Regions from separate parts of the Lysinibacillus sp. FSL K6-3209 genome, predicted to be linked through region 2. Evidence: riboswitches for the same ligand, from Rfam matches in the RefSeq annotation. Region 2 holds a riboswitch; the other holds the start of a gene.
What was found. A riboswitch is a leader RNA that binds a small molecule or an ion and turns the genes downstream of it on or off. The one in region 2 is predicted to bind FMN.
Positions count from the first base shown of each region.

Region 1: another riboswitch for FMN. It lies ahead of ribE (riboflavin synthase); the one in region 2 lies ahead of MHH88_RS06435 (ECF transporter S component).

Region 1 covers NZ_CP150264.1:1,674,088-1,686,945, forward strand. The annotation lists gene MHH88_RS07920 (hypothetical protein) at 1-665, shown strand, start outside; gene MHH88_RS07925 (crosslink repair DNA glycosylase YcaQ family protein) at 1,144-2,337, opposite strand; gene MHH88_RS07930 (DUF3997 domain-containing protein) at 2,772-3,152, shown strand; gene MHH88_RS07935 (VanW family protein) at 3,584-4,549, shown strand; gene MHH88_RS07940 (HAD-IA family hydrolase) at 4,652-5,278, opposite strand; gene MHH88_RS07945 (GntR family transcriptional regulator) at 5,454-5,834, opposite strand; gene MHH88_RS07950 (PLD nuclease N-terminal domain-containing protein) at 6,123-6,374, shown strand; gene MHH88_RS07955 (ABC transporter ATP-binding protein) at 6,358-7,263, shown strand; gene MHH88_RS07960 (hypothetical protein) at 7,260-8,048, shown strand; FMN riboswitch at 8,157-8,282, shown strand; FMN riboswitch at 8,403-8,528, shown strand; gene ribE (riboflavin synthase) at 8,716-9,354, shown strand; gene ribB (3,4-dihydroxy-2-butanone-4-phosphate synthase) at 9,411-10,043, shown strand; gene ribE (6,7-dimethyl-8-ribityllumazine synthase) at 10,061-10,528, shown strand; gene MHH88_RS07980 (spore germination protein) at 10,706-12,124, shown strand; gene MHH88_RS07985 (DUF1540 domain-containing protein) at 12,301-12,534, shown strand; partial or broken gene MHH88_RS07990 (IS1182 family transposase) at 12,732-12,858, opposite strand, start outside.
Region 2 covers NZ_CP150264.1:1,364,485-1,377,342, reverse strand. The annotation lists gene MHH88_RS06460 (ATP-binding protein) at 425-847, shown strand; gene MHH88_RS06455 (methyl-accepting chemotaxis protein) at 876-2,573, shown strand; gene MHH88_RS06450 (STAS domain-containing protein) at 2,601-2,987, shown strand; gene MHH88_RS06445 (hypothetical protein) at 3,179-3,733, shown strand; gene MHH88_RS06440 (sodium-dependent transporter) at 3,891-5,237, opposite strand; gene MHH88_RS06435 (ECF transporter S component) at 5,417-6,004, opposite strand; FMN riboswitch at 6,229-6,425, opposite strand; gene MHH88_RS06430 (RNA polymerase subunit sigma) at 6,676-7,959, opposite strand; gene sigX (RNA polymerase sigma factor SigX) at 7,956-8,489, opposite strand; gene MHH88_RS06420 (ATP-binding protein) at 8,727-10,502, opposite strand; gene MHH88_RS06415 (response regulator transcription factor) at 10,495-11,211, opposite strand; gene ccsB (c-type cytochrome biogenesis protein CcsB) at 11,328-12,509, opposite strand; gene MHH88_RS06405 (cytochrome c biogenesis protein ResB) at 12,506-12,858, opposite strand, start outside.

The DNA of each region.
Region 1 (12,858 bases), 310 kb from region 2:
ATATTAATAATTTAGAGCATTTGTCTTTCAAGGAAGGTGAAGATATTTCTTCGATGGATTATGGCACTTTATCTTTAGTCCCAAATGATAGTTTTTTAGATTTGCCTCTAAGCGAGCAATATTCTTACATAATGAAAGTTTATAACAAATTATTGGATATCCACGTTATGTTTACAGAGTTGGAAGTTGGATTACCTGATAACGATCATCTTACTTATTCTATAGATGCTTTATATGACTTTCAAATACATGCTATTGGTGAAGTTATTACAGAAGACACGGATGTTGCTCTTTTAGATAATTTTGATGAAAAAGAAGTTTGGAATGGCACAATGAATGGTAAGACAGCAGAAGAATTGCTTGCTGAGGAAGAAAAAGTATCCGAAAGTGATGATAGCACCCCTTCTACAACTTCCTCTGAAAAAGTCGTTTCATCATCAAACGATGGTTATGAGTGGGTTACATTAAGCAATTCAGAGAAGTCTGCTAAAATTTCAACGATTTTTTACAACCTAAAAAGTAATGGATATACATTGTTAGAGTCAGAAGCGTTCTTCATTGATGCTTTAGACAGTTTTTATACAGATTCTACTACGATGACTACAACTGTTAATGATGCTTTTGTTATGGTATCAGCAATGGCAGGGGCTATGATAGCACCATAAAGTTTGTGGACTCTTAATACTTATAGACACTCCTTACGAAGGGCTTCTTCTCATGGGATATATCTAAGCTTTTGTGAAAAATTTGATAAAAATCATCGCCCCTCTATAGATTTTTTAGAGAAGAGATGATTTTTTATTAGATATTTATGATAATATATATATATTGTAAATAAATGTAAGATGCTAAAAATTTAATTCTCCTTCTTCAACTAAAGGGGGCGTTAGGAAATAAAAGGGACGTAACATATTAGTCATATAAAATATGTTATGTCCTTTTATTTATTAATATTTTTCGAACTTAGGTCTTGATAATCAATATCAGAACCGCTGTTATTACTTTGGAAATCCGACTCTGTAACAATTATATAGTCTAATAGTAGGGGAGAGACCATAATGAAAGTTGCGATTTGTGACGATGAGAAGGCTGCGCATAAACTATTACATATCATCCTATATGACAAAAAGAATTATGAAAATATCAATTCAAAGACTCTACCGAAATAGTCTCACACCCGTTGAAGTGAGCAAATTTTTTGAGACAATTGTTCAAAGCTGTACGCAATTGAGTTGTTTGCTTCACACTGTTCTCGTACCAGATGTTTTTAACAACGAGTGTGTTAGTTTTTCTCTCCGCGATAATCTCAGCTCGTCCAATGAAGCATTCTCCATATACGAGGGGGAGCACATAGTAGCCGAATTTTCGTTTGCTTGCAGGTGTGTAAATCTCCCACGTATAATCAAAGTTAAACAATGCGGTAATCAGTTTTCTATCCCAAAGAAAATTATCGAGCGGCGCAATCAGCTCGCAACGCCATTTTGGTTCCGGATTTTGCAGAACCGCTTCAATAAGCGGTAAATCCTCCGCAAGGCAATACAGCGTATCCTTCATTTCCTCCACGGCCACGGCAACAATGTGATTTTCTTGTAATAGCTGGCTAAAAACCTCTTTGCGTTGTGCTGCTTTCAACCCCCAAATATTCAACCATGCATCTGACGCACGATTCCATAAGAGACCGACCGAGCCGATTCGACGTAGTACCCGCCACTTATAATGCGCAAGTTCATCAACTAGGGGCTCTGATGCAGTCAGCAGATTCGGCTGTATGTACTTCTTGGCTAAATCGTAATATTTACGGCTGCCCTTTTTATGATGGATAATCAACTCACCCGTTGAATACATCTGTTCCAGTACTGAGCGAGATGCATTGTTTCCGCTACTCCAGTGAATGGCTGATTGCCAAGAGAAATCTCCATCCAATTTTAAATCATCCGAACTTAGTGCACCATGATTTTGGATATGAGCCCGTACTAGCGTTGTCAACGCTTCCATTTCGGGATAGCGTTTAGCATGTTGTCGGGCGGCTTCCCTATAGCGTTCAAAATACGGCCAGTCCTCAATAGGGATAATAGCGAGGTTCTTGTCGGGATAATCGACAAGGCTTCTTTCTTCATACAGCAAATCGGCGAGCATTTCTTTAGTAAATTCTTTGATTCGGGACTGTAACACCAATTCGGCATTTTTTCCGCAAACATCGATAGGGTCGTACTGAATACAGCCAACCTGTCGAGTAAAATCCAATACACCCCGTTTCCCGCTAAATTTATAGTCGTCCAAAAGTTCATGTTTCAACAACAGAAATTGTCGTGCCTGGCGGTTTGTTAAGTGAATCATCTATGCACCTACTCTCTAGTTTTAGTGTAATTCAGGGGAGTGGAGAACAAAAAACGAAACCGTGAAGTGAAATTTTTTTACGGATAGTCAGTGTAGCATGCTTCTTACAAAATAGCCTATTCTAATTTGGCATACTTGCAATGTTCCTTCTAGCCACTGCAAATGCCATTAAAACATCATCCCTAATACATCCAAACTTCTCCTCTTAGCACCATTTCTGTTTTATTATACAGAATACAGTGAAAATAAACAAACGTATGTTCCGTTTTAGGGATGGGTGAGAAAAGACCAAATAATGTACTATCCTATATGAAAAATTTATTTTTGAATTATTTTTAAGAAATTATTGATTTTTTAATAGAAAAAAATTATGTTTTTACATAAAAAAGGAATATTTATAAGTATTCATAATATTATTAGAGATGGAGGTTATTATGAAAAGATGGATAGTAATTCTGATTTGTTTATTCATAAGTGGTTGTGCCGGTTTAGGAGATTATAGTATTGACTTATCTGGGAATTATTCGCTTTTGCGAACTTCAAGTCATAATATTACGATTGCACCTAAAAGTAAGAATGGTGAAGGAATGTGGGATGAGAATGTTATTCCTGCAAAAGTTGTAGAAGTTGGTTGGAATAAAGATTACATAATTGCAAAACAGCAGACTTACCCTAATGAAGAGTATTTTTACTGGATTTTAAATGTTAAAGATGAATATGTAGAAGGACCTTTTATTCTTAATGACTTTCAAAAAAAAATAAAAGAGTATGGTATTACTAACTTAGAATTGAAATTGGTAGAAGATATACAATAAGTAGATATAAAATACACGTATATTATTTTGTAGTAATATAGTAGAAAGGTGGTTTTTATATTGCAAAAGATATGTAAATATACTGTGTTATTTTTTAATTGTTCCGTATACAATTACTAATTTATTTTATCAAAATTATCGCCCTTAAGTTAAAGAATTACTAACGTTTAGATAAATTTATTTTTTATCTTGTTGTCCAGAAAGTTACATAAGTATTATGTGATAATGACAACTTATTTTCAAAAAAGCACTCCACAAAAGTAAGTATCTAAACTTTTGGGAGTGTTTTTTCCTTAAGCTGTGTAAAAAAACATTTTTCAATTGGATATACACCAATAAAAATCTAAGAAAAGAAACACACTATCCTAACGAGTCGAATAAGATGTTGCTGTAAGTAAGTTGGAGGTAGGTGTTTAAACTTGAAAAAATGGATGGTTGTATTTTGTTTAGGCAGTGTAATGGCTTTAGCAGGTTGTCAGGATAAAATAAAGCATGAACAAATTGAAAAAGACGACGTGCAACAACCCGTTATGTACACGCAGGACAAGGAGCAGGAAGTAGGTCCTGTAGTGGTTGAAATTGTTAATCCACAATCTAAAGAAATCATCCACATCGTATCGCCCATAGAATTAGGCTTTGAAACAGACCCAGTCTTGTATAAAAAGAACATTGAACAATTGGCACAACAATTAGCGAGAGGCACAGAAACAAAAGTTGGTTTTGATAAGCGAATGATGCTTGATAAAGTCGATGACAATGGTCGGATTATAAAAGGTAGTCCATTGGTTATTTTAAAAGAAAGTGAATTGGTAGAAAAAATTATGGCAGCATCAGTAACGGGTGGTACAGTAGAAATGCCATTGTATATTACTGAAAGTGGCTATTATTTTGAAGACATACCGTATTTAGAGGATGTTGTAGTTGCTTCTTATACAACATATTTCACTGCTTCGGATATCAGAAGAAATAAAAATATTGAACTTTCAGCAAAAGCCATTCACAATGTGATAGTTGGTAGCGGAGATACTTTTTCGTTTAATACTGTTGTAGGCCCTAGAGATGAAGCGAATGGCTATCAGCCCGCACCTGAAATTATTAATAAAAAGCTTGTTATGGGCATTGGTGGGGGGATTTGCCAAACATCTTCAACATTGTTTAATGCAGTCGATCAACTCCCGATTAAATTTGTGGAGCGACACCATCATTCATTAGATGTAGGATATGTTCCAAAGGGTAGAGATGCAACGGTGTCCTATGGTAGCTTGGATTTTAGATTTCAAAACACCAGTGATGTACCATTTTTAATAAAGGCAACCTATGGACAAGATTTTCTGACAGTGGAAATAAGGACAGCAAAAAAATATCAAGAAATTTTAACAAAGCTTCCCTCACAATAAGAAAGAAGTTGATGTAAGACTAAACAAAAATCAACTTCTCTTGTATTTTAAGGCACTTATAAAGAGTGTCTTTTTTAGTGCCTAAGCAATGGTGAAAGTAGTTCATAAACCTTCCATAATAATTAGTATTTCGGCAGGAGTAAATACTTTATATTCGGGTTCTGCTGATTGAACAATCTCAATAGCATCATACCCCCAACCAACCCATATAATTGGAATACCTACTTTTTTGCAGGCGACAATATCACGTTGCTCATCCCCAATATATAAAACATCGGATGTTTTTAAATTGGCTTGTTTTAAATATTTTTTTATCACTTTATCTTTACCAAAAATCCGGCTCGAACATAGTACTTCGGAGACATGGTCGATACCATTAGTTTGTAAAAACGCCAAAATATTATCTTTTGAGTTGGAGGAAATAATGGCGATTGTATATCCTTTCTTATCAAGTTCCTGTATGACATCTTTCATACCGTGAAATAGATGAACATCTTGTAATGATTGCTGATATAAGCGATAAAATTGCGGGAGTATAGTAGGTAGCTTGTGTAACGGGAAGTTAAATAATTTACTTCGTTCAGCAATCGATAATTTTTTTAGTGCATCAATATCTTCTAACTGTACTTCTTTGAATTCATGTTTTTTAGCAATCGTATTCCATACAGATGCAAACACTGCCGTGGAATCCGCAAGTGTGCCATCAAAATCAAATATTATATGTTTCATTGTATTTTTCTCCTTAAAGGGTATTTGGCTTTACCATTAATAATACTTAAATCAATATAGTCATTCGTTCATGATGACATGAATGCGGAAAAAAAGAAATGAATTAGTATACTATCTGATTTTATATTATGAGAGAAAAGGATTATTTACCATCGCTTCTTCAGTATGAGGTAAATTATTGCACTTGGTCTAATACTTTTGTGATATATTGTTTGATTTGTTTCTTGCTATAACCCATTACATAAGCTTCCATTATCATATTTTTTATAGAAAGTTCGAGATGATGTAATTGGGTTTCGTCTAACCGTCGATTTGAACGAGCGATAACAGTTGCTTTCAAGCGATTTTCCATCTTGATAATCGCTTTTTTCTCTAGTTCACGATAGCTTTTTGAAACGGTATGTATATTGATTCCAATATCTTGCGCCATATTTCTAATGGAAGGAAGCATATCATTGTCTTGAATATGTCCTTTTGCAATCTGTTCAATTAGTTGATTGCCGACCTGCATATATAATAGCAATGGGCTATTGGTATCTATCTGAATAGGTAGCATAGTATTCCCCCTAAAATAAACAAATTTGGAATAGGCATCGTAGCAGTTTCTTTTTGCGTTTGACTAGTTTGAATTCTTATCGGGTGCATTTTCAGGCGATTTTCTCCTTTTAACAATTTTGGCAGTAAAATTAATGTAAAAGTTATTATCTATAACGATAATATTATCATTATAGATAATATTGACTGTAGCATAGCATTTAATAAAATAACAAGTGCAATTCCAAAAAATGTGTGTTAATGTTATCATTATTAGTAATGATAATGAATGTTGAGAGGAGCGTTTTTATTGAAACTTCACTATGGGTTAGATGAATTGAATGACATTGATTGGTTGGCTGTATTACAGGTTATATGGCCGTTTATGATGGTTGGCTTCATCCTTATCCTTGTTGCATTAATTGATTTGTATCGTCATCGAAAAGCAAGAACAAATGTTATGTTATGGACAATCCTTATTTTATTTTTTAATACTATTGGTCCAATTTTATATTTCACTATTGGGCGAAAAGGAGCGAAACATCATGAAGTTAGAAATTAAAGAGGTGACTAAAACATTTAAAGCAAAGACAGCAGTCAATAATTTCTCGATGGTGGTTGAAACTGGACAATGTGTAGGGCTAATTGGACCTAACGGTGCTGGAAAGTCTACGTTAATCAAAATTATTGCAGATATTTTAAATGCGGAAAAAGGAGAAGTCCTTCTAGATGGGAAAAAAATTAAAACCATGAAAAAAGAAATTGGTTACCTTCCACAATATCCTGATTTCTTTCATTGGATGACAGCTACAGAAACACTCTTTTTTATGGGACAGTTATCTGGCATAACAAAACAAGAGTTGGTGAAGGAAGTACCAGCTATTTTAACAAAAGTTGGGCTTATAAATGAACAACATGAGAAAGTTCAAACATTTTCTGGGGGAATGAAGCAAAGGCTTGGCATTGCCCAAACACTGTTACATAAGCCATCTTTAATTGTCATGGATGAGCCTGTATCGGCATTAGATCCAATAGGCAGAAGAGAGGTCTTAAATTTAATACAAGAAATTAAACATGAAACGACTATTCTATTATCTACTCATATTTTAGGGGATGCGGAAGAAATATGTGAACGCTTTGTCATTATGAAACAAGGTAAGAAAATTGAGGATACGACATTAGATAAATTAACTAACAATCACCAAGCGGTTGTGCATCTTGAATTGGCATCACATAATATGCTTTGGGTGCAAATCATTGAAAAGCTCCCATATGTTAAGAATGTTGAAGTATTAGGCAAGAAGGCGAAGATTACCCTCGATAATATTCAGCAAAATAAAGATAGGTTGATTCGTGATGCAATGGACAACAACATGGATATCGTTAAATTTGAAGTTGGAAGCAGTGAGACGTTAGAAGAAATCTTTTTAAAAATGGTGGTGAGTGTATGACACCTTTATATATTTTAACGAAAAAAGAGTATGTACAAATGTTTCGAGAGTTTAAGATCCTTTGGTTACCTCTTGTTTTTATGTTTTTAGGCGCAACACAACCAGTAGTTACATACTATTTACCTTCAATTTTAGCAGCGCTCGGTGGAAATCAAGGCATTACGATTGATCCTGCAATCATGCAGCAGGATGGAGAACAAGTAATGGCGGCAACTCTTGGCTCGCAGTTTGATCAGCTGGGCATTATGGTAATTGTTATTGCCATAATGAGTATAATTCAGTCAGATAAAGCGAATGGGATGCTTGATTTTATATTAACAAGACCTGTAAAGGTAGGATCCTATATCGGTGGAAAACTTTTTTCTAATTTCTCATTTGTAGCGCTTAGTGTGACATTTGGCTATTTTGTATCTTACGTTTATGTAAATTTCTTGTTTAGTAATATTCCATTTTTTACGCTGATATTAGCGCTTGGATTTTACTTAGTATGGGTACTTTTTATGATTTCTTTTACTTCGATGATTAGTACTATTTTTAATGGACAGGGCGTTATAGCTTTAATTAGTATCGTTTGCTTGTTACTGTTGAAAATCATTAGTGGTTTACATCCAATAATTGATTTAGTGAATCCTGCTGGCATGAGTCAACAGGCAATGATGGTATTAATAACAGGTTCAATAGATTCACAACTATATGGAAATATGGTGATAACGTTCATATGGATTACTTTAACTGTAACAATTTCGCACTATTGGATTTCGAGGAAGAAATACCATAAAAATTAATAGAGTATAGCTTTTTTTGGCAAAAATAAGTAATCAGCATGCGTGCATTAAAAAATTTTAGGTGGATAATCTATTAAAATAATGTTATCGTATGAAGTAACTAAATAATATATCCTTCAGGGTAGGGTGAAATTCCCAATCGGCGGTGATGAAGTAATTCAAAGTCCGTGAGCGCAAGCTGATTTGGTGCAAATCCAAAACCGACAGTTACAGTCTGGATGGGAGAAGGATGAAAGTATAAGCTTTTTAAATTCGTATGACTTTAAAAGGTCTATTTGGCTACGCTTATATGAAATATAACTTCCCATCGCTTCTGTTGGGAAGTTTTTTATTTAGGGAAAAATTGAATAGGTATCTGTTCTTCGGGGTAGGGTGAAATTCCCAATCGGCGGTGATGAAGCAATTCAAAGTCCGTGAGCGCAAGCTGATTTGGTGCAAATCCAAAACCGACAGTGATAGTCTGGATGGGAGAAGAACAATAAGATGGCAGCCTGTGGAAAATTTTTGTATTCACTAGGTTTATTTCGTGACGTCTTATGTATTAGTACTCCCAAACCCCTTTTATGCTAAAGGGGTTTTTTCTTTGTTTTGGTCATAAAAAATGAAAGGGGGATTAACATAACTATCAAAAGGTTTACGACATAGGTTTGAGAAAGTAGGTGGAAAAATGTTTACAGGTATTATTGAGGATATTGGCACAGTAAAAACCTTGCAAAGCGATAGGCAAAGTATGGAAATAACAGTGATTTCGCCCAAAATAGTAGCGGATGTGAAGCTCGGGGATAGTATAGCCGTTAATGGGGTTTGTTTGACAGTAACTCATTACAATGACCAAGAGCTGACAATGGATGTAATGCCTGAAACAGTGAAAGCGACGAATTTACAGCAATTAACTGTTGGTCATGCAGTCAATTTAGAGCGTGCAATGCCAGCCAATGGACGATTTGGTGGTCATTTTGTTTCAGGTCATGTAGATGGTGTAGGGAAAATTATACGCAAACGCCCAATGGCAAATGCGGTCTATATTGATATCGAACTTTCAGAGAACTTAACTAGCTATTGTATTCCTAAAGGTTCAATCACAATTGATGGAACGAGTTTAACGCTCTTTCATGTTGAAAAAAACAGTGTCACAGTATCGCTTATTCCACACACATATAAAGAAACCGTACTAGGTGTTAAAAATGTTGGGGCACTGGTCAATATTGAAACCGATTTAGTAGGCAAATACATTATTCACCAGTTAAAGGGTGGTCTGCAATCGTCAACCATTACAAAAGATTACTTAGCGAAGCATGGTTTTTAACCTGCTATAGAAAGAAAAAAACATACATTGAAAGTCAAATCTATTAGGAGGTGGCAATGTTGCTACATTCAATTGAAGAAGCAATTGCCGATTTAAAACAGGGCAATATGATTGTTGTTGTGGATGATGAAGACCGTGAAAATGAAGGAGATCTACTGGCCCTTGCAGAGTTTATGTCACCAGAAACGATCAATTTCATGGCAACATATGGAAGAGGTCTTATTTGTACACCTATTTCACAGCAGCTCGCACAAAAATTAGCGTTACAGCCAATGGTCATAAATAACACCGATAATCACCAAACAGCGTTTACTGTCAGTATTGACTATAAAGAGACAACAACAGGCATTAGTGCTTTTGAACGTGCTTTGACGATTCAAAAAATGATAGTGTCACATGCACAAGCATCGGATTTTCGTCGACCTGGACATGTTTTTCCGCTAATTGCGAAAGAAAATGGGGTATTAGAGCGCCGAGGACATACGGAGGCTACTATCGATTTAGCAAAACTTTGCAACAGTGTACAAGCTGGCGTGATATGTGAAATTATGGGCGATAATGGAGAAATGCTGCGCTTTGATGAGTTAGTCAAATATGCACAAAAACATAAATTAAAAATGATTTCGATTGACGCATTAGCAACATATCGTCGTCAACATATGCAAATAGAAAATTCACTTACTATGTAAAAGAGGAGAATGAAATGATGGGAAAAACATTTGAAGCACAATTAATTGGCAATGATTTAAAAATAGCGGTGGTTGTTGGTCGTTTTAATGAATTTATAACAAGTAAATTATTAAGTGGTGCATTAGATGGGCTAAAGCGTCATGGTGTAGACGATGATTTAATAGATGTTGCGTGGGTGCCAGGTGCATTTGAAGTACCGTTTATCGCAAAGCAACTAGCTGAAACGAAAAAATATGATGCCATTATAGGTTTGGGTACAGTTATTCGTGGCTCTACAACACATTATGATTATGTGTGTAACGAATCAGCTAAAGGCATTGCAAACGTATCGCTTTCGACAAATGTACCAGTTATTTTTGGGATTGTCACAACGGAAAATATTGAACAAGCGATTGAACGTGCTGGAACAAAATCTGGCAATAAAGGTTATGACGCAGCAATGTCCGCAATTGAAATGGCTAATTTACAAAAAATGATTGGCTAAAAGGATATATCTATATTTAGAATTAATGAATTATCTCACTGGTGTAAGATTTATTGCATAATTTTTTGGACATTGGGAAATATATGTTTATAAGTATTTTAGTAAAATAATTTGTTTGAATTTGGTTCAGTAGGAGATGAGAATATTCAATCAATAGAAAAAGAAATCGAATTGAAAATGTTGAAAGAATTATTTCAACGCTCTGCTGACGTAATTTTTCAATCCTTTACCTTTCAACAACATAAGGTTTATTTTATTACATGTGAGTCGATGGTCGATCAGTTTTTATTGAATAAGGTCATTATCGATCGAGTTCAATCTTTGTTTGAAGATAGCTCTGTAAAATTATTAGAGGACCAAATAAAAAACAATTTACACATTCCTAATCTTCAAAAAGTAACAAATTTGGACGATGTTATTACGCGTGTCTATTCAGGGTTTGTTTTGCTTTACTTTGAAGAGGAGAAAATTTTATTTTCAAGTAAAATTGCTAAAAAACCAAATCGAAATCCTGAAGAAACAAAGCAAGAACTAGTGGTAAAAGGGCCGAGAGATGATTTTATAGAAGATGTCTTTATTAATGTGGCCTTAATTCGTAAGCGCTTGCCTACAAATTCCCTATGCGTGGAAACAGTAGAAGTCGGAAAGCGCTCTAAAACGACAGTGGCTGTTCTGTACATTGGTGATATAACCGACAAAGCAATGGTTACTGAATTAAAAAAGCAATTAATTAAAATTAATACAGACGTTGTCTTTAGTGGCGATATAATGATGGAAAGTGTGGAAAAAACCGCAAAAATTTTGCCACGACATGATTATACAGGTCGGCCAGATTTTGCAATACAAGCGCTTAGCAGAGGACGGATACTTCTTTTTGTCGATGGTGTATCTTACGCAATCATTACGCCGCCTAATATGTTTTTACTTTTTAAATCAGGTGAGGATAACGATTATCCAACTATAGTCGGTGCATTAGAGCGACTGTTGCGAATCGTAGGTATATTAATAAGTATGCTTTTACCCGGTTTTTGGCTAGCACTAACGACCTATCATCAAGAACAGATGCCTATATTACTTTTGGCGACGGTTGTCCAATCACGTACTGGTTTGCCTTTTCCTACGGTATTGGAGATATTGCTAATGTTATTTATGTTTGAAATATTTCGTGAAGCAAATCTACGCTTACCGTCTATTTTAAGCGGAACCATGAGTGTTGTAGGGGGACTAATCATCGGAGATGCGGCAATCAAGGCAGGGATAACGAGCCCTTCCATGATCGTCGTAATTGCTATCTCAAGTATTGCAGCCTATACTCTTGTCAATCAATCCTTTGTAACTGCAATGAGTATTTTCCGTTTATTTGTTATCTTAATGGCTGCTTTCTTTGGTTTATTTGGTTTCTTTTTGTCCCTGTTTTTCATTCTTATTTACTTTGCGAATATTCGTGTATTAGGCGTTCCGTACTTAAATATTGGTGCCAATTTAAACTGGTCCGATACCAAGAAAACTTTAATACGTCTATCGCCAAAAGGATATAGTAAACGACCAAAATTTTTACATCCTCAAGATGAGACAAGAACATCGAGCAAAAATTAGAACAAATTACATCTATCGCTTGTGCTGTGCTTAAAATCGTCTTCACAGATTATGTTGAAGTTATTTTTAAGCTTTACTTGTAAAAACCTTTCGATTGGACAAAATACAAAGTGAAGAGTATAGATTAGATTTTCCACTCTATACTTTTCTAGACCAATCACAAGGGGTGGATAGTTATGCCGAATGTCCAAGTTAGCTGTGCAGTATCAAATTGTGTGTTCCATGCCAAAGGTAATTATTGCGGAGCTGAAAAAATTGCAATCGACATGGATAAACGTAATACGAACAAACGTGATGCGGAATTTGCTTCTGACTTTGAGTTGCATACAATGTCAGAAGAAGCAGCAGCCATTCAATCATCCGATACGTGTTGTAAAACATTCAGATCGAAAGAAAAAAACTTTAGATAATGAGTATCGTTTATTTTGGACAATGTAAATAAAGACAATATCTTTATTTCACCAAAATAATTTATCTTTACCTTTTCTACTGATTTGGTCACGTTAAAGGAGGCTGGGACATAACTAGCTTCGATTAGTGAGAAATCCGAATTTGAATTTATTCAAATTCGGATTTCTCTGTTTTTTATGTTGTCTCCATATAGCTTTTAGCTAATGGCTGTGAATTTTCTTAAATTCACAGCCATTAATGCGAGACCCATCTCGTTATCAACCTTCGATTTTCCTCGTACAGAAAATCGAGTGAAACGCAAATTAGCCTTCAAGAATCCAAAA
Region 2 (12,858 bases):
AAATACATAGACTTCCTAGTATTTTTCACTGCTATAGGTGTGACATGTACTACGAGGGTGATAACAGCAATATTTAAAACTATACGTTGCGAGTAAACTCGTTCTCTACTTGTGAATACACACTACCGTTAAATAACGAACTTGTTTCAAACATTACGGATTGTGATTAAATCGTTAGCTACATAATCTAGCGTTTAGAAGGTTACACAGAGCCTAACAAGGTATATTTATGACGATAATGACAGCTTTTGTATGAAAAGAAACATTTTTTATGCCTAAAAGCCTTTCCCTTTATGGCGTCAGGCACTTCCATTTATTATTTTCTCACTATAATGGCGATGACCTATTTTATTTGCTTACATTTTTTACTGAAATGCTAGCGAAATTGTAATTGTTATTTCAAGTACAAGATAGGTGATTGGTATTGGAATTTACACTGCGAGTTCAAGCGAATATGCAAGCAGTTCATTTTATAGATAAGACAATGGAAAATTATACAACGCTTTATAATGTACCTTTTAGTAGAGAATTACGTTTTGTCTTACACGAATTAGTTATTAATGCAGTTGAAGCAACGGAAAAATCATTACATCCCCTCTCCCACAACACAATTCAAGTGCAAGTAACACACAACGACGAGGAAATTAAGTTAACCGTTATCGATGAAGCACAAGGAATTACCGAAAATAATTTGGAAAAGGCTTTGCAATTTGATCTAAACGAACATAATTATACAGATCGAGGTCGCGGGTTATTTTTTGTCAAACAAATGGTGGATTCTATTTGGTTCAAACATATTTCGAAAACAAAATTTTTAGTCGGTGTTTCTAAGAAAATTCACGGATAGGTACATCTGAGATTAGGAGGGACTTTTTATGAAATGGACAATCCGCAAAAAAATTAACTTACTACTCATTACTTGCATTTTACTTATGATTACGGTGATAACGATTGTCAGTTATACCGACGCAAAAAATAATCTAATCGAAACTGTCAATGCAAAACTACTATCGGATATAGATTCAAGTTACGAGTATTTAGATGCCAAAATTCCCGGTGACTGGCACATCAAAAATAATGAATTGCATAAAGGAGATGTGAAAATTGTTGGTAATTTTGATATTGTTGACAAACTCAGTAATCTAACACATGGTGATGCCATCACAATCTTTCAATATGATACACGGGTTAGTACAAATATTATTGAAAATGGAGAGAGAGCTATTAATACAAAGGCTCCTAGTGAATTAATCACGACCGTTTTAGAGCAAAAAGAGCAGCGCTATATCGGTTCAGCAGATGTGCTAGGGGAGCCATACGAAGTCGTTACAGGACCTATTACAAATAACTTGAACGAAATTATAGGCATGTTGTCAATTGCCTTACCATTAACGACCTATACGAATGCCGCTACTGAAAGTGTCATGAAAAATGTTATCGTGTTATTAATTATTTCAGCTTTACTGTTCGTCATCATCAGTTGGTTTCTACAACGCCAAATTATTGCGCCCATCAATCAATTAAGCGCCAATGCCAAAGAACTAGCAGATTTAAATTTAAATGTGAAAATATTAAATCCTAAAGGACAAGATGAAATTGCTAATTTAGCACAAGCTTTTAATGCGATGAAGACCCGTATAACCGAAACAATCAACGTTGTCGCCAATAGCGCCAATCAAATCGCAAGTTCTTCACTAGTTTTAGCGGAATCTTCTCGCCAAACTAGCGAGGCCTCAAACCAAGTGGCATTAACAATGAATGATATTGCAAGCGGCACTAGCACGCAATCCGATCAGGCGGAGCATATTGTGAAAATGATGCAAAAAACGAATGATGAAGTAGCCAATAGCTTACAAAAGGCAGAAGCTACTTTAGAGAGAGCCATTCAATCGACCCACATCGCACGAAAAGGCGAGGATGCGATTAATGAAGCCATTAAACATTTAAACTCTGTCACGCAAACAGTTTCCTACGCTACCGATTCTATTCAAAAACTAGGCAAACGTTCCGAAGAAATCGGCGGTATTATAACTGTTATTACAGGGATTGCGGAACAAACAAATTTATTGGCATTAAACGCCGCTATTGAAGCAGCTCGAGCGGGTGAGCAAGGAAAAGGTTTCGCCGTAGTAGCTTCCGAAGTACGCCAGCTAGCCGAACAATCAAGTTTAGCTTCTGGGCAAATTACGAGTTTAATTAAAGATATACAAGCTGAAACCGCTGTAACCGTTCGGACAATGGAAAGTAATTTGCTCGCTGTCGAAGAGCAGGTACACATCATTAGTAAAGGAGGCAATGCTTTACAAGAAATCGTCGAACAAGTTGTGGAAACAGAGCAAGGTGTGAAGGAAATGAAATCAGCATTCACCCATGTCAATGACAATTCATTAGATGTCCAACAAGCTATACATGATATCTCACGTATCATTGAAGATTCTGCAGCAGCGACCGAAGAAATTGCAGCAACTTCCGAAGAACAGCACGCAACCGTTGCGGAAATCTCACAAAACTCAGAGGAATTAGCCGAAATTTCGACTAACTTACAAAACGAAGTAAATAAATTTACAATCTAACTTTAAACATATAAGGAGGCGTAATTTATGAATCAGAAAAATATGATTAATATTGATACTAAGGCTGATTATATTTTAATCGCCTTTACTGGTAAATTAGAATATGGATTGATTGGAGATATAAAAGAGGAGCTTCACGCGATTAGTTTCGACACAAAACACGGCTATATTATCGATATGCAAAAGGTGGCGAATATTGATAGTACTGGTTTTGGTATGATTATCAATTTTGCAAAGAAAGTCACAACGTTCGATAAGAAAATAGCGATTATTGTGACAGATGATTTTATTCGTAAATTATTTGCCATCTCACAATGCGATAAAGTTTTCCCTATTGCCAAAAATGAACTCCAAGCGAAGCAGTTCATTAAAGAAGAAAAATGGTTAGGCGAACTCGCACTAAGTGAATATTAAATGGTGACAGGCACGCAAACAATTCTGACAATAGTTTAAATAGCAGAGCAACATACATGATTAGAGGAGCAGACATATATTCGTCTGCTCTTTTTTGTCTAAGGCTATAGAGAAATAAGTTAAATGCACACACAGGCAAAAAAAGATAAATTAAATAAACTAGTAGAAAAATGTATTAGGAGGTACAGTCTTTGAATCGTTGTCAAAAAAATTGTTCATGCGAACGTTGCCAATCTAGTTTGCCTGTTATTAAAGCAATCGATATTTGTCATATCACTCCAAACGCACAAACTCCACCCGTCTCATCTTCCACATACGGGAACTTTTTTCAAACGAATTTTATCACGCTCGCTACCAATCAAGCTATGCCTTGGAACGGTATGGGGGAAACTGCTGGCATCACGTTAGACCCCGATACAGTGACTATCAGGGTTACCCAAGGAGGGGCGTACTATATCGATTATCATGTGAATGGAAATTTCTCTCCATTTGGGACAGGTAACGTTACAATCGTTACAGCTCTCTTTGTTAATAATGCCGAAGTGAATCCAATTCAAACGAGATACGGAGCGTTAAATACAGAAGTCGACAGATATGAATGCGTACCAATCACTGGAGGAACAATTGTATTTATCCCAGATAATGGAACAGTTCAATTAAGAAATATCGGTCCAGACTTCCGTACTTGCGATGGCGGAATTGTACTCGCTGCTTCAATAAATTTAATAAAAGTTAGCACACCATAAGGTCTTGAAGTACCAGTAAAAATAGTACCTGTAGTTAAGACACTTGAAAAGAGTGCTTTAATGCCAGGTATTTTTTTCACTACCACTTACTTGGTGCTTAATCGAAAAAAAGATGGCTCCTGCGCAATACAAGAACCATCTCTAAGCTGCAATATATTTATTTTTGTATGAGCATATTTAATAAAACAACAATAATTACAATTGGGACGACCACTAACATTAATAGGCGATATGTGTTATAAAACCCTTGTCCCACCTGACTTCCCATAAGCAATTCTTTTTTCACAAAGTCTTTATCTACTACATAGGCAATAAAAATGGCGATCAATAAATTGCCCAATGGTAGCATTAAATTGGACACTAAGTAATCAGTAGCATCAAAAATGGACTTGCCAAATATTGAAACATCCGCTAATAAACTTGACGATAATGCCGATGGAATTGCTGCAACAAAAACAATGACTCCAAGTAATAACGTTAAGACTGAACGCGACATATGCCATTTTTCAATAAATGCTGCCACGATGATTTCATATAAACTAAACGACGAAGTTAATGTCGCAAATAAAAATAGTAATAAAAACAGGGCCAAAAACACTTCCCCAAAAGGCATTTGGCTAAATGCTGTCGGTAGCACCATAAATAATAAGCCAGGCCCAGCTTGCGGTTCCAAATCAAAAGCAAATACAACTGGGAAAATAGCTAGCCCTGCTAAAAACGACACAAGTACTGTCAAAATAACAACGGAACCTGCTGAATTTGGTAAACTAACATCTTTTTTCAAATACGAACTATATGTAACCAAACAAGAGAAACCTACTGCCAAACCAAAGAATGACTGCCCTAGCGCCTCTAGTAACGCTTTACCTGTTATATTAGAAAAATCAGGCCATAAGAAGAATTTCACACCTTCCATTGCCCCATCTAAAGTTAATGCACGAATAACAAGAATGATAAACATCACAAATAACAATGGCATCATCCATTTATTTGCTTTCTCAATACCATTTTGTACACCTAGCGAAATAACAAGTACATTGGTTAATGTAAATAACGCTAAACCTAGTAATGTAATCCACGGTGTGCTAATAATCTTTCCAAATAAATCGCCTGGATTAACTGAAGAATCAATAACTGCACCCGATATTCCAAGGCCGCTATAAATAAAAATCCATCCTCCTACAACACTGTAAAAGGTTAATAATAGAAAACAACCCAATACACCCATACGTCCAACCCAAGCCCATGCCGGTTTCGTTGGCACAACTTTTTTATAGGCAGTGACAGCTTCCGATTGCGTACCCCGCCCTAAAATATACTCGGATAATAACATCGGTAGGCCGATTAATAATGTAAAAAGCACAAAAATCAGGAAAAATGCGCCTCCACCACTTTGCCCTGTGACATAGGGTAACTTCCAAATAGCCCCTAGCCCAATTGCCGCACCCGCTGATGCTAAAATAAATCCTAATTTACTAGACCATTGTCCTTTATTCTCACTCATCTCTTCAATCTCCTCAAAACTAACTAATCTCTTATTAATTGTACATTAAAATAGTAAATTAGACTAGACAGTTCCTGAATTTCCCAGCATGCTATTGGATCCATAAAAAAACTGCACCTCCATTTGTTAGATGTGTCTAACAATTGGTGTGCAGTTCAATATGCTCGAGGTGAAATGAATTATTTTGATAAATACATTGTGCGTTGTTGGTTGATCCATTTGCGCATCGTTGTGAATAATAACGCCATAATCGCCGTTAATAACACACCTTTCACGATATTAAATGGTAAAATGCCTGCAACAATCATTGTGTATAATGAATCGCCAACGACTGGCTCCATTCCTAAGAAATAAGTGTACATCGGTAAAAATACTGCGATATTTAACAAGCTCATTCCAACCGCCATCACAATCGTTCCTGTTGCTAATCCTCCAACAAGACCTCCAATCGTTTTAAAACGGTTAAAAATAAATGATACTGGTAAAATAAATAATATGCCTGTTACAAAGTTTGCAATATGACCAACTGGCACTCCTGTTGGCGTACCAGAGAAAATCCAATCTAAGACATTTTTAAATAGCTCTACTAAAATACCTGCTACTGGGCCCATCGTGATGGCTGCAAGTAAGGCAGGCATATCACTGAAATCCACTTCCAAAAAGGCTGGGAACGGTGGAATCGGGAAATTAAATAACATTAATAAAAACGAAATACTACTCAGCATACCAATCGTAATAAACGATTGCAGTTTGACATTTTTCTTCATTGAAAACTCTCTCCTCTTTGCTGATTCAATCTTGCAAGAAGAAAGGTTACGACGTAATCGATTGTTTTTCACGAAAAAACCCTTATGCAAATCAGCATAAGGGAGAAAAGGCATGAGTAAATAACGCCATTACTAGCTATTTTTTGTGCATAGCGTGCACTTAAAGACACACTAAAAAAACGTTCGCACATAGCTTAATTCGTAACAACGAATGACGATCGTACCTTCATCTTCTCCCATCCAGACTATACTGTCGGCCTTGGAATTACACCAAGTCAGCCATGCAAAAAAATCTTTGCACAGGTCGCGGGCTGAAGAGCCATCTAGTAAATCATGCGAACTACTGTAGCTTACTACTACACTAGCGATTTACAACTCTATTACCGCCGGTCGGGATTTTCACCCTGCCCCGAAGATGAATCAATATTATTTTATAAACTAACTATAATGTTTTATCACATAAAAGTAAATACTTCTGCTTAAAATAATCCGATTAAATTTGTATGTTTTAATAAATGAAGCATTTTGCGAGAAATCATGGAGTAGCTTACCCGCGGAGCAAAGTCACTTACCCGCGATATTTTATCATTTACCCGCGAATCAAGGTGCTTTACCCGCGGTATTTCAATTATAAAAAAACAGCTATCTCTATCTGATAGCTGTTTTCTATATTATGGCATCATTTGTTTATTGGCACCTACAGGCATTGGTAAAAAATTTGTTAAATCAAAGCCTTCCCAACTTTCCTGTACAATGTTATCTAAACGTATCTTTTTATCAAAGCTTGACGCAGTCAACATCATCGCCTCGATTAATTGTGTTGCCCGTACGGCATCCATTGTCGTTAAATCAAGTGGTGCGTCAAATGTGACCACAACCCCATCTTCTTCTTCTTTTACAGTGTATGTGACATTTTCCGGAACAACTGGCACATAAACATCATCCTTTTTGTCTCGCATCGCCAGTAGAGCCTCTGTCACAGTAGGATACGTTTGATGGAAATCAGGCGATAAATATTCAGTCCCGTTTCCCTCTGTATATAAATAATAGTTATAATGATTATCTTTTGTTAGCGCTATAGGCTCACTCGGCTCTTCTGCTTGCGAAAACTCGTAAGCTGAACCATCTGCCTGTTTAATGGCAATGGCTTTATATTCGGATTCGGAAAAAGTATCTTTTAACGAGCTTAAATATTTCGTGACAGATGCCGAAGCTACATCATAATCATTTTCTTCTGGTAATACGTGCACAAGCGTCTTACCTTCTTCTTTTAACTCACCTTTGTACGGATGATAGTCCGTTAAACCCATTGCTTCTTCATCAATTTGAGGTGCGTATTTTTTATACATTTGTAAAGTTGTTGGTTTCTTCTTCCCAAAATCAGCAGTTATTTTTTCGTTCTTAATAATATAGGTCATTGGTATACTATCAGCCTTGCCACCAGGTAAACCAATTCTGAAAACGACTGCATCGACTAAATCATCTTCGTAAACAGATGTCCGCAACGATAGGATACGAGCATGCTCAGCACCAATATTCGCTTTCATCACACTATCTGCATCTGCATTTTCACTTTCTGTGACCGACCGATCCTCCTGCATGGAAGAATAATTTTCGATTGGGGCGTTTGCTTCATCCTTTACGGAAGAATTGTTCGATACATAGATGTACCCTGCTATTGATAGTACAAAAATTGCAGCAACACTACTTAAAATAGGCAACCTACTCTTGCGTCGTTTTATAGGTTCAATATTTTCTTGAGCAGGCAATGATTGTGCTTGTTGTTCTTTTACTTCATCTACTATGGCCTCTTGAAGATGTATATTGTCTTGTAAACGTGCATCAGCAAGCAATCTTTTTAACACTTCGTCTTTCGAGCGGTGGTCAGTAAGCTTCGGGGCATTGCTCAACATTTGTTCAAGTTGTTCATCGTCAAATTGTTGTTTATGCGTCATTGCCTTTTCGCCTCCTGTTCCCTAGCCTGTTGTAGATGTTGTCTTAAAAACTTAATGGCTCGATGTTGCGTCGTTTTAACCTTCGCCTCTGTCCAATCAAGTATTTGCGCAGTTTCAGTAATTGATAAATCTTGGAAATAGCGCATAATAATAACCATTTTTTGATCCCCTGTACAATTTTCAAGTGCAGACTCTATCTGCTTTAATTCATCACTGGTCTGTAGCACATCTTCCGGTGATGGTGTGGTTGAATGTAACTGTTCCGTTTCCCAGTCAAAAAAATCGAGCGAATGTTTTTGGCGCACAGCCTGCTTTCGAAAATGATCAATTGCGACATTTTTAGCAATGGCAAAAAGCCAAGTTTTTTCACTGCTATTTCCTGCGAATTGTTCATAAGATCGCAGCACACGGACATAAACCTCATGTGCAAGATCCTCAGCCAGTGTACGATTTTTTACTAGATAAATAAGAAACTGGAACACGTCTTGATGGTATGCATCGTATAGTCGATGGAACACGGAGTCATTCAAAGCACTCCACCCCCGTTCTCATAGTATTTGTCGTCTAACACTCGCAAAAGTTACATTTAAATAATAATTTTGTCTCAATTTTGCCATGTGCCAAACCCGAGCAAAAGCCGACAGCTAGACCCTCACAGATATTGGTATTATTGCCAAATAGTGCAGCTAGTTCTAACTACACGCATGACCTGTGTCAGCATGAAAGAGCATTGTCAGATGGAATCAGCTAAGGGCTTCTTAATGAATTTATTCGAAAGGTAAATAGAAAGTAAAGGTTGTGCCCTCTTTTAACACACTATCGACCATAATATTGCCAGAGTGCGCCTTCACAATATTTCGAGCAATTGCAAGCCCTAAACCCGTTCCGCCTTTAGAACGTGTCCGTGCTTTATCCGCTTTATAAAAACGTTCAAAGACATACGGTAAATCTTCCTGTGGAATCCCATGCCCTGTATCCTGAACAGATATTTTGGCAAAGGTTGGCTCTTGCTCTATCTTGACAATGACAGAACCTTCGTCTGTATGACGCAGTGCATTATCTACTAAATTCGTTAACACTTGTTCGATACGATCTTCATCCATACTTATGCGGGCATCATTATCAAACTCACTATTAAATAAAAGCTGCACGTGCTTTTCTTTTGCCACTTGAGCAAATTTCTGCGTAATACGTTCAAATGTCGAGTTAATCGGTACTTCATCTTTGTATAGTGTCATATGTCCTGATTCCATTCGCGCTAAATCCAATAAATCAGTTACTAAACGTCCCATACGCTTCGATTCATCATAAATAATTTTCGTAATCTCATTGCGTTCTTCTTGATCTTGAATAAAATCATCATCCATTAATGCCTCTGAATAGCCTTGTAACATGGAAATCGGTGTACGTAGTTCATGTGATACATTGGCAATAAAATCTGAACGTAGCTTTTCTAGACGATGCTGCTCTGTCATATCGCGGATTACAGCAACTGCTCCACGAATTAATTCCCCACTATAGAGCGGGCTAATCGTAAATGTATAATAATTTCCATCCATTTCAATTTCTTCTTCTAACTTATCTTCAAACATTAGTACATGATCGAGCATATGATAGAGTTCTGGTGGAATCGGCTTTGCGCTTTGCGAGCCTTTATTTACAAACCATTTTTGCATTAAACGTTCCGCCGGCGGATTGCTCAGTAAAATTGTTCGATCACGGTTAAACGTTATCACGGCATCTGTCATGGATGTTAAAATATTGGACAATTGCTCATTTTCTTGATTGATTACTTCTAAGTTATGCTTTAGCTGACGCCCCATTTGATTGAACGCAACAGCTAGCTGGCCGATTTCATCATTTTGCGTTGTCGGCATTTTTGCCTCGAAATTCCCTTTTGCAATTTCAAAAGCTAGTTCACGCATTTTACGTAATGGTGATGTAATACGGGATGATAAGAAAAATGCAAAAAATGTCGTTAACACAAACGCAATAAATGCCGCTAAAAAGACAATTTTGGTCGTCTCTTTCGATGTTTTATGTAACGCATCTGGACTTTGATAAATAAATACAGCACCATGCACTTCATTTTCCACATTTAGTGGAAACCCTAGCACAACATACGATTCCATCTTTCCTTTATCAGTTGAAGATGGCATCATCATTTCCTTTATAATAGGTTCATCTGATTGGAAAATTTCATGGAAGGATTTATTCGCTAAAATTTCATCTTGAATTTCTTTCTTGTTGACGCCTTCTTGCATCGCAAATGAGACTTCCAAATGATTTATGGCGATAAGTGCATTTGTACCCTCAGGTAAAATATCTGTAAGGAGTTGCGAAGTCGATTCTGCCGTCTCATTGTCATCCACTATACTCGCTATTGTTGCAGCCGTTTGACGCAGTGAAATTTCTGCTTGCTGCATATGATAGTTTTGAAGAAATTCGAGCATTAAAACCGTGAAAACAAATAATACAAATGAAACGAGAAGCAATATGGTTACCCATAGCTTCCCGACAACACTGTTCCATATTCTATTCATTGACAACCTCAAATTTGTAGCCAACGCCCCAAACAGTGACAATCATTTTCGCTGCGTTCTCGGATACACGATTCAGCTTCTCACGTAGACGCTTCACATGTGTATCGACTGTTCGTAGGTCTCCAAAGAAATCATAATGCCAAACCTCTTTTAGTAATTGTTCACGGTCAAATACTTTATCAGGAGATTTTGCAAGGAAATACAATAATTCATACTCTTTTGGTGTTAAATTTACTTCGATACCTTCCGCTGTTACACGGTGAGCATCATGGTCAATCATCAAATGTTGGAATACAACTAAATCTTTTGATGACGATGCATTTGTCGTAGGTGAAAATGCTTGTGAACGACGTAAAATCGCTTTTACGCGTAGAACCACCTCACGAGGACTAAATGGCTTTACAATATAATCATCTGCTCCAAGCTCGAAGCCTTGTACACGGTTCGCTTCCTCGCCTTTTGCAGTTAATAAAATAATTGGAGTTGCAGCTCTTTCGCGAATTTCTGCACATACTTCAAGCCCATCTTTTTCAGGCATCATAATATCTAGTAAAATACAGTGGTACTCTTTTTCTAAAGATTTCTCGATCGCTTCTTCACCATTCTCTGCTTCGTCAACTTGATACCCTTCGCGCTCCAAATACATTTTTAATAAGCGTCGAATACGATCCTCGTCGTCTACTACTAATACTGAAATATTTTCTGACACTTTCACGATCCCTCTCTTCCGATCTTTCTCTACCCTTCTATTGTACATGGTACGCTACGACTTGAAAAGAAAAGAAAGCCCTTTCGCAGCAGCGAAAAGGCTTTTTGTTCCCATTGTTACGCGTAGGAGTGTAAACCTGCAAGAATTAAGTTAACGGCAATAAGGTTAAATAATATAATACCAAAGCCAATTAATGCTAACCAAGCAGATTTTTCACCTTCCCAGCCTTTAGATAAACGTAGATGTAGGAATGCTGCGTAGAATAACCATGTAATGAGGGCCCATACTTCTTTCGGGTCCCAACCCCAGAAACGACTCCACGCAAGTTGTGCCCATATCATCGCAAATATGAGTGCACCTAATGTAAATACTGGGAAACCAATAATAACAGAACGATAACCGACTTCATCCAGTAATTGTAGATTTACACGTTTAACAAGCGGTTGGAATATCGCGCTTATGCGACGACGTGCAATAAGGCGAATTAATAAGTATAGTAACGAGCCTACTAATAATGACCAAACGACCGTTGTTAATTTTTTCGCATTAATCAATGCAGGCATTTCTACTAATGGAGACATGCCATGTTCCTCTACTGCCTCATACTCATTCATCCCAAAAATCGGTGGCAAATTATAAGTGATCTGGCGAGATACATCTTCTTTATCAATATACGTGTATTTCGATTCATAATCCATCGCACTAAATGTAGACGACACAATAACAAAGCCAAGCACAACGACTAAACAGTACATAACCGCTTCAAGCCAGAAACGCTGCTTTGAAGGTTTGTTTAAATCTACAACTTTTAATAAATAAATTAAACCTGCAACTGCACTAATCGCTAAAATCGATTGACCCATAGCAGCCGTAATAACGTGAATTGTTAACCAATGACTTTGCAATGACGGTACTAATGGACTTACTTCTGTCGGGAACATCGATGCATAGGCAATGATTAATAACGCTACAGGTAACGCCACTAAACCAAGCGCTGTTAGGCGATAAATAAAGTAAATTAAAATAAATGCACCAACAATAAACATCCCGAAAGCAGTCGTAAATTCAAACATATTACTTACAGGTGCGTGACCTGTGTGAATCCAACGTGTAATAAAGTAACCAATTTGCGAAAGGAAACCTATAATTGTTACGACAATCGCCAGCTTACCCCATTTGTCTGTGTTTTTGCCCGAAGCATTGGATTGTTTAATAGCGCCGCCAAATAGTAAAGTAGCTACTAGATAGGCTAAGAATGCAACAAATAATAGATTTCCACTTAAGTCAATCAAACTCATAAGGTGTTGTCACCTTCCTTTTTAGTATTGCCACGATTTGTGGACTCTTCGCCTTCTTCAGACGGCTCTAACTGATCCTTATATTGCGGTAGGCCAGCAAATGCAGTCACGGCATCTAAATCTTTTTTCATGCTGAACATATTTTTGTTTACATGGGCAGCCATCAGTACATGACCATCAGGCTCTACTTGTAACCAAAGTCGACGGTGGTTCCAATATGAACCGATTGCAACGCCGATCATGAAAATAATACCACCAACAAATAAAATTGGGATTGTGCGGTCTTTACGTATTGTAAAACCAGACATATCGCGTGTTTCCACACTATCAAACTTCATTTTGTATTGGT